DNA from 2 places in the uncultured Cyclobacterium sp. genome. Region 1 is predicted to be linked to the other one. Evidence: riboswitches for the same ligand, from Rfam matches in the RefSeq annotation. Region 1 holds a riboswitch; the other holds the start of a gene.
What was found. A riboswitch is a leader RNA that binds a small molecule or an ion and turns the genes downstream of it on or off. The one in region 1 is predicted to bind cobalamin.
Positions count from the first base shown of each region.

Region 2: another riboswitch for cobalamin. It lies ahead of metE (5-methyltetrahydropteroyltriglutamate--homocysteine S-methyltransferase); the one in region 1 lies ahead of AAC037_RS08750 (TonB-dependent receptor).

Region 1 is NZ_CAXBOC010000119.1:2,062-5,864, reverse strand. It holds gene AAC037_RS08755 (DUF5074 domain-containing protein) at 1-174, opposite strand, end outside; gene AAC037_RS08750 (TonB-dependent receptor) at 171-2,057, opposite strand; cobalamin riboswitch at 2,244-2,457, opposite strand; gene AAC037_RS08745 (ABC transporter substrate-binding protein) at 2,562-3,695, shown strand; gene AAC037_RS08740 (iron ABC transporter permease) at 3,739-3,803, shown strand, end outside.
Region 2 is NZ_CAXBOC010000158.1:6,495-10,297, reverse strand. It holds partial or broken gene AAC037_RS10625 (6-bladed beta-propeller) at 1-904, shown strand, start outside; cobalamin riboswitch at 1,000-1,192, shown strand; gene metE (5-methyltetrahydropteroyltriglutamate--homocysteine S-methyltransferase) at 1,375-3,702, shown strand; gene AAC037_RS10615 (DUF6340 family protein) at 3,756-3,803, opposite strand, start outside.

The DNA.
Region 1 (3,803 bases):
GGCAGTATTTTTATCAAAATGGAAAACTTCACCATCATTGGCACCAAAAGCACCTTCATTAATGATTAGCACACCATTTTCATAGGCCCCTTGAGGTATTTCAACCGGATCAGTTCCACATGATACCAACAGGGCAAATAAAAACAACTTACAGACTAACTGCATTTTTCTCATAATACTATATTTAAATTAAATTGAATATTTCTTCCAGGCATGGACCGGAGGCGAAGTACCTGATAATCCACATTGAAAATATTATTGGTATGGAATCCGAGATTCCCTTTAAGTTTGCTTTTCCAGTCAAAAGCATAAGTGATTCCGGTATCCCACAAGCTGTAGGCGGCTAACTGCGTTTGATTGTCGGTGGTCACATAGCGCTCACCGGTCCATTGGTTTTGAATGTAAAATTTGTAAGGACCACTTTGAAGGTTGCCTTGCGTACGTATTTTATGCTTGGGCACATATGGAAGCTGCTTACCTTGACTAAGCGCATTCCCTACATCGCCAGACTGATTGACTGCACTATTTAAGCCATAGTCCACATGTATGGTCCAAAGATTTTCCCCTTGCAAAAACCCTCCTTTGAAGAAATACTCCAAGCCTTGGTTGACTACATTACGCACATTTTCGGCTTGCCAATAAGTACTGTGTGGCAGCCAAAGAATCCAGTCATCTACATTCATATGAAAATAGGTAAGCCTATTTTCAATACTAAAGGCCGATAAATTGGCCTTAGCTGTTAGCCCTATCTCTTTGCTGAGGCTTTTCTCGGGTTTTAAATTGGGATTTCCACCGGGTACCCAGAACCTATCGTTCAATGTGGGTATTTTAAAACTTCTCGACAGGTTGCTTATTAGTTGCCAATTCCATTCAGTTGATTCAAAGAAAGTCCATTCCACGCCTAGTGAAGGAGTAAAAGGAACAGCTTCACTATCATGAATAAGTTGCCTGAGCTGCATCGAAATCCCAAGATTTTGACTTGGTCTGAAATTGGTAGCTTGGTATAATTCTATTCGCTGTTCCTGTCGATTATAGGTGGCTAATTGCCCTTTAATATGTGAAAAACGAATACCTGCAAGGGACTGCCATTTCTGAGAGAAAGCGTAATCCAAGGAGGTACCTAGTAAAAATAAACGGGTTTCATTCCTATCGGAATTGAATACCATCACATCATTGGAAATCCCGGTGCTGGCAGTCCAGGTAAGATTTTCACCGGAATGGGTATAATCTATTATGGCCCTAATACTTCGATCCTCCTGTACATCATTGGTTGATGAACCAAGCAGGGGCTGGATTTGTCGGTTATTGGAGTTGACCCATAGGTTGGCTTTCAGTGTTTGTGCGGTGTTAATTCTATAAGCAAAATTCTGTACCAAACCAATTTGAGAAACCCTGGCATGATCTTGACGTTTTTCCGGTGTACCGGGACTCGCATAATCTTTATAGGTGAAATTGTTAGCAGTGTAAATTCGGTAAAGGTTGGTTTTGAAAGCCAATTTCTCATTCCCTTGCCGATAACTTACCTGCTGATGCCATCGGCCAAAACTCCCTAATAGTGTGCCGATCTTTAGTTCATTTCCGGTATTGAATTTTAGATCTGAGGACAAATGAACGGATCCCCCGATGGCGTCTGTACCATATAAAGCCCCGGAACTCCCGTAATGTATATTCACCGCGTCAAATCCTCCCACCGGAAATATTGAATAATCTGCTTGTCCAAGGGAAGGGCTGTTTACCGGCAATCCATTCCAAAACAAAGCGTTGTGTCCCGCTGAGGTACCTCGCATGCTTAGAGAAGCGATCATTCCCGGTCCGTATTGTCTTAAAAACAAGCCTGTTTCCTGCTGTAAAACCTCCCCCAATGAATATCCCGACAAATGCGCTAACTTGCCTTTATCGAGTGTCCTAACATACTGGCCAAAAGCATACTTCCTCAAGGCAGCAGCATGGACTTCCACCTGAGAAAGTACCAGCGTATCTTGAGGAGACACAATTGAGGAATCCGGTTCGCTCTGCCAACCTGCAAAAATAAAAACCAAACAAGCAATTAATGACATCCTCTTTCTTATAATTAATGATCCATGTTTTCATACATTCCGGAAAAAGAGGAGAATAGAGAATATTAACAGGTAAGCAAGCCTGGACCTTCACCAAAAAGCATCTGACCTGGTTACCAATGTTCAATCAATTAAAATATTGAAAGCAGCTAAAATTTTCTTCTCAGCCTTTCTCCCGAAAGCTACGAATGACAAGATTTTAATGGCAGGTCTCCTGACTTCCCAAGGTAAATCCGCCTTCTCATCCCAAATAGGACAATGGCAAAGGATGGATTTCCATTTTCTTTATTGTAGTAAAGACTGGGTTACAGTTGCGGGGACAGTTTCGGACTTTCACCGAATTCCCTATTAATCCCGAGCGCCTGGTTGAGGATCGGGAACCATAAATCGGCACAAACATACGTTAAAAACTCTATTTGAAAAAATTAAGTTATTGGAAATGGTCTTAGCAATGATTTACTTTGACCTGAAAATTAAATCTTATTTATCCTTTTTTACGAAAAAATGGCTGCTATCCGTTTATTAATTTTTGTCCTACTAATCATTTCATCATGCAGGCAATCCGATCAAAGAGGTAGTTTGGATGCATTGAAAGAAGTTCCTTTACACTATGCCGAAGGTTTTTCGCTTTTTCGTGGAGAAAATTATTATATCATTGAAATTATTCAACAGGATAATGAAAACCAACGTTTTTTGGTGCAGGATAAGCAAGAAAGCATCGAACTTTCTGAACTCTCTATCGATGGAAAAATTGTAGCTGGAAGCCATAAAATCATATTATCGGCCACTCCGCAGGTTGCTCATTTGGATTACCTGGATGCTGCAGAAAACCTTATGGCTTTCCCTGACCTCGATCTGATCACTTCAGAGAAAGTCAGAAAAAGCATCAATGATAACAAAATAATTGATCTGGGTAAAGGACCGGCTTGGGATTTAGAAAAGATCATCGACTTACAGCCCGACTGGGTTATGGTATCAGGGTTTGGTGAGACCTCCCAAATGGAAAACCGATTAAAATCCGCCAAAATACCGGTGCTAATAAATAAGGAGTACCAAGAGAAGCATCCATTGGGAAGGGCTGAGTGGATCAAAATTACCGGTGTATTGTTGGGGAAAATGGAGAAAGCGGAGGTAATTTACACTGAAATCGCCGACAATTACCAAAATGCACTAGAACGGGTAAGCCAGATACCTTCACAAGACAAACCTTCCGTACTTTCAGGCTCTATGTACAAAGACATTTGGTATGCACCGGCCAAAGACAGTTGGGCAGCTAAAATCATAGGGGATGCTGCGGGCCAATACCTATTCGACCAAATAGAAGGAAGGGGGAGTTTGACACTAAATTATGAATTTGTCCTAGATCAGGCAGGACAGGCAGCCTATTGGATTGGAGCAGCTGACCATACTTCTTTAGGCAGTATGGTTGATCAAAACCCTAAATACAGTGATTTTGAAGCGTATAAAAAGAAAAAAGTATTCACTTATACTTTGGGAAGAGGAGAAACAGGGGGGTATCGGTATTTTGAAGAAGGTTATTTACGGCCTGATTTGGTACTTTTGGACATGATCAAAATTCTTCATCCTGAAAAGGCAGATGAGCATCAGTTTAGGTATTTCCAAAAATTAGAGGACTAGGCCCATGACCCACCGTGTTAAGTTTATATGCTGTTTGGTTTTAATGGGCTTACTTTGGCTATTAAACCTAAGCCTTGGATCCATTGCGATTCCGCTTGTCTCGCTATT
Region 2 (3,803 bases), on a different contig from region 1:
AACCAACAGCAACAGCCATCCTGTAAATAACTGCCACGAAATGGTCTTGGATAAAAAGAACAGGCTGATACTGTTGACGGACCATCCGAAAAACAATGTCCTGGTTTATGATACTTCAGGAAAAATTTTGGACACTTGGACTTTAGGTTTTTCAGGTGCCCATGGTTTGTCGATTTCGGAAGAAGGTGGTGAAGAATTTTTGTTCATCACCGATACCGGTTTAGGAAAAGTGGTAAAATGTAGCATGAATGGTGAAATTGTAATGGAATTGGATCACCCATCCAAGATAGGCGCCTACACTGAACATGCATATTATCGCCCAACGGAAACAGCCATAGGCCCCAATGGGGATATTTATGTGGCCGACGGTTATGGTTCCCAGTTTATTTTGCAATTCAACAAGTCAGGTCAATTTATTCGCAAATTTGGCGGAGACAGTTTTCTCCAACCGGACAAATTTAAACAGGCACATGGTGTGGCCATAGATTACCGAGACCCTAGCAATCCGAGCCTACTTTGCTCTGCAAGAATAAAAAATACTTTCAAGCGCTTTACTTTAGAAGGGGAATACTTGGAAGACATTTATTTACCCGGTGCATTTATAAGCCGACCTGTTTTGGATGATGAAAATTTATACTCCGGTGTCTGTTTTGGTATGGAAAGAGACAATTATAACATGCATTTAAACAAAGGCTTTGTAACCATTTTAGACAAAGACAACAAAGTGGTTTCTAATCCCGGAGGCACCAAACCTGTTTATAAAAAAGGTAAACTTGAACTGATGTTTCAAGAAGAACCCATCTTCAAACATTGTCATGATGTGTGTTTGGACAGGGACAAAAACCTCTATGTTTGCCAATGGAATGCGGATGGTGTTTACCCCTATAAATTACACCGGGTATAATTTTACAGCTACCTTTTTCCTCTCCTTTTTGAAATTGTTGCAGGAAATGTAATTTATCTGTCCTACATTTGGGGGCAATAAGTTCTTTTATTATTTCTTTATCAACCGAAATAGGTTTTACTTAACGTGAATTAATAGGGAATCGTGTGAGAATCACGAACTGTCGCGCAACTGTAAGTAACTACAAAGGTTTTTACCCATAGCAAATCCACTGTTCTAATCTTAAGAATGGGAAGGAAGGTAAAAATGTTACAAGTCAGGAGACCTGCCTGTTTCGAATTGACAACGCTTTCGCGATCTAAAGTTTGGTGTCAGGTTGGATATTATCAACTAAAACAATTGTTTGCCATGGGATAATTGTGCCTTTTTTGATCAATTTCTACAACCAACTCCACTCCCATTTCTACAAAGCGTTTGAAATAAAGCAAAGGGCTTTTAACTCATTTTATTCATTAAAAAGTTAAAAGAACATGCAAACGCACATTCTTGGCTACCCGCGAATTGGTAGCAAACGAGAACTCAAAAAAGCCTGCGAGCAGTATTGGTCAGGCAAAATTTCCGGTACAGCATTAGAAGAGGCCGGAAAACAAATCCGTTTTCAAAATTGGAAAACCCAGCAAGAACAGGGAATAGACCTTATCCCTGTAAATGATTTCTCTTTTTATGATCAAGTGCTGGACATGTCCTTAACAGTAGGAGCCATTCCCGAAAGGTATGCAGCCCTTGTGAAAAATAAGGAGATTTCCTCTCTGGATCTTTATTTTGCCATGGCTCGAGGTTATCAAAAAGAGGGATTAGACATCACCGCCATGAAAATGACCAAATGGTTTGATACCAATTACCATTACCTGGTGCCTGAGTTTACAGTCGATCAAAGCTTCAGTAATCATTCTTCAAAGGTGGTTGAAGAATTTAAGGAGGCTAAAAAACTAGGAATCAAAGCCAAGCCGGTCCTAATAGGTCCAGTGACCTATCTCTGGCTAGGAAAAGAGAAAACTAAAGGTTTTGAAAAAATTGACCTTATTCATAAACTCCTTCCGGTATATTTGGAGATTCTTAAAGAATTGGAGGAAAATGGAGTGGATTGGGTTCAATTTGATGAACCCGTATTAGGCTTGGACCTCAATTCAAAGGAAAAAGAGGCTTTCCTTATGGTCTATAAAACCATCAGAAAAACGTTCCCCAAGCTAAAGACCTTACTGGCCACCTATTTTGAAGGATTAAATGACAATACAGCATTGGCCTTGTCCCTCCCCGTGTGTGCCCTGCATCTGGATCTGGTCAGAAACCCAGAACAACTGGATAAAATATTGAGCCAAATTCCTGAAAATCTGAGCATTTCTTTGGGATTGGTTGACGGCCGAAACATTTGGAAAAATGACTTTGAAAAATCGCTCAAAGCAATCAAAAAAGCCAGCCATACCCTTGGGCGAGAAAAGATCATGATTGCTCCCTCATGCTCCCTATTGCATGTTCCTTATGATTTGGAACTGGAACGTCAAGAAGACATCTTATTACCTGAGATTAAAAGGTGGATGGCTTTTGCCAAACAAAAATTGAAAGAGGTTACTTTATTGCAAGAACTCTCTTTACCCAATCCGGAAAAAAATCAGCTCTTGGCCTATGAGGACAATAAGGCCGCCATTGCTGATCGAAAAAACTCCGGCTTAATCCACAATAAAACTGTAAAACAAAGGGTAGATACCATATCTCCATCAGACGACAAAAGGAAGAGTAAGTATGCCTCCAGAAGTATCCTTCAACAGAATTTTCTTAAACTACCCCTTTTACCTACCACCAGTATTGGGTCTTTTCCACAAACAGGAGAGGTAAGGAAATGGAGGTCTCAATTTAAGAAAGGTTTTATTGACCAGTTGACCTACCTAAATTTATTAAAAGAAGCTACTGAAAAAGTCATTCGTAAACAGGAAAAGATTGGGTTGGATGTATTGGTACATGGAGAATATGAGAGAAATGACATGGTGGAATACTTTGGAGAACAACTGGCTGGTTTTACCTTCAGTCAGTACGGCTGGGTGCAAAGTTACGGCAGTCGCTGTGTAAAACCACCGATCATTTATGGAGACATCTCACGGCCTAAACCAATGACAGTTTTCTGGTCTAAATATGCCCAATCTATAACTAAAAGACGAGTAAAAGGCATGTTAACCGGCCCGGTTACCATCTTGCAATGGTCTTTTGTACGAAATGATCAAGACAGGGCAACCACATGTAAACAAATTGCCTTGGCCATTAGAGATGAGGTAAAAGACCTTGAAAATGCAGGAATCAACATCATACAAATTGACGAACCTGCCATAAGAGAAGGGCTTCCCTTAAGAAAATCAGCATGGAAAAGCTACCTCAAATGGGCGACTCAAGCTTTCAGGCTAACTTCTTCAGGCGTAAGTGATGCCACGCAAATTCACACCCATATGTGTTATTCGGAATTCAATGACATCATGCCGAGCATTGCCGCCATGGATGCAGATGTGATTACCATCGAATGTTCTCGGTCTCAAATGGAACTATTGGATGCATTTGCAGATTTTAAGTATCCCAATGAAATAGGCCCCGGCGTCTATGACATCCATTCACCAAGAGTACCTAGCCAAAAGGAAATGGTACAATTGATAAAAAAGGCTCAGGATGTAATTCCCACAGCTAAACTTTGGGTAAACCCGGATTGTGGGCTTAAAACCAGACAATGGGAGGAAACTGAAAAGGCACTAAAACTTATGGTTGAAGCTGCCAAAGAATTAAGAGAAATAGAGAAAATTTCCAATGATTTAACTTAAATGAATTTAAATCCGGGTTAGGTAATCAAATTTCACCTAATCCGGGTTTACTTTTATTGCTCCTGAGGAGAACTCAATTGCTGGTGAAGCAATTCATCTTC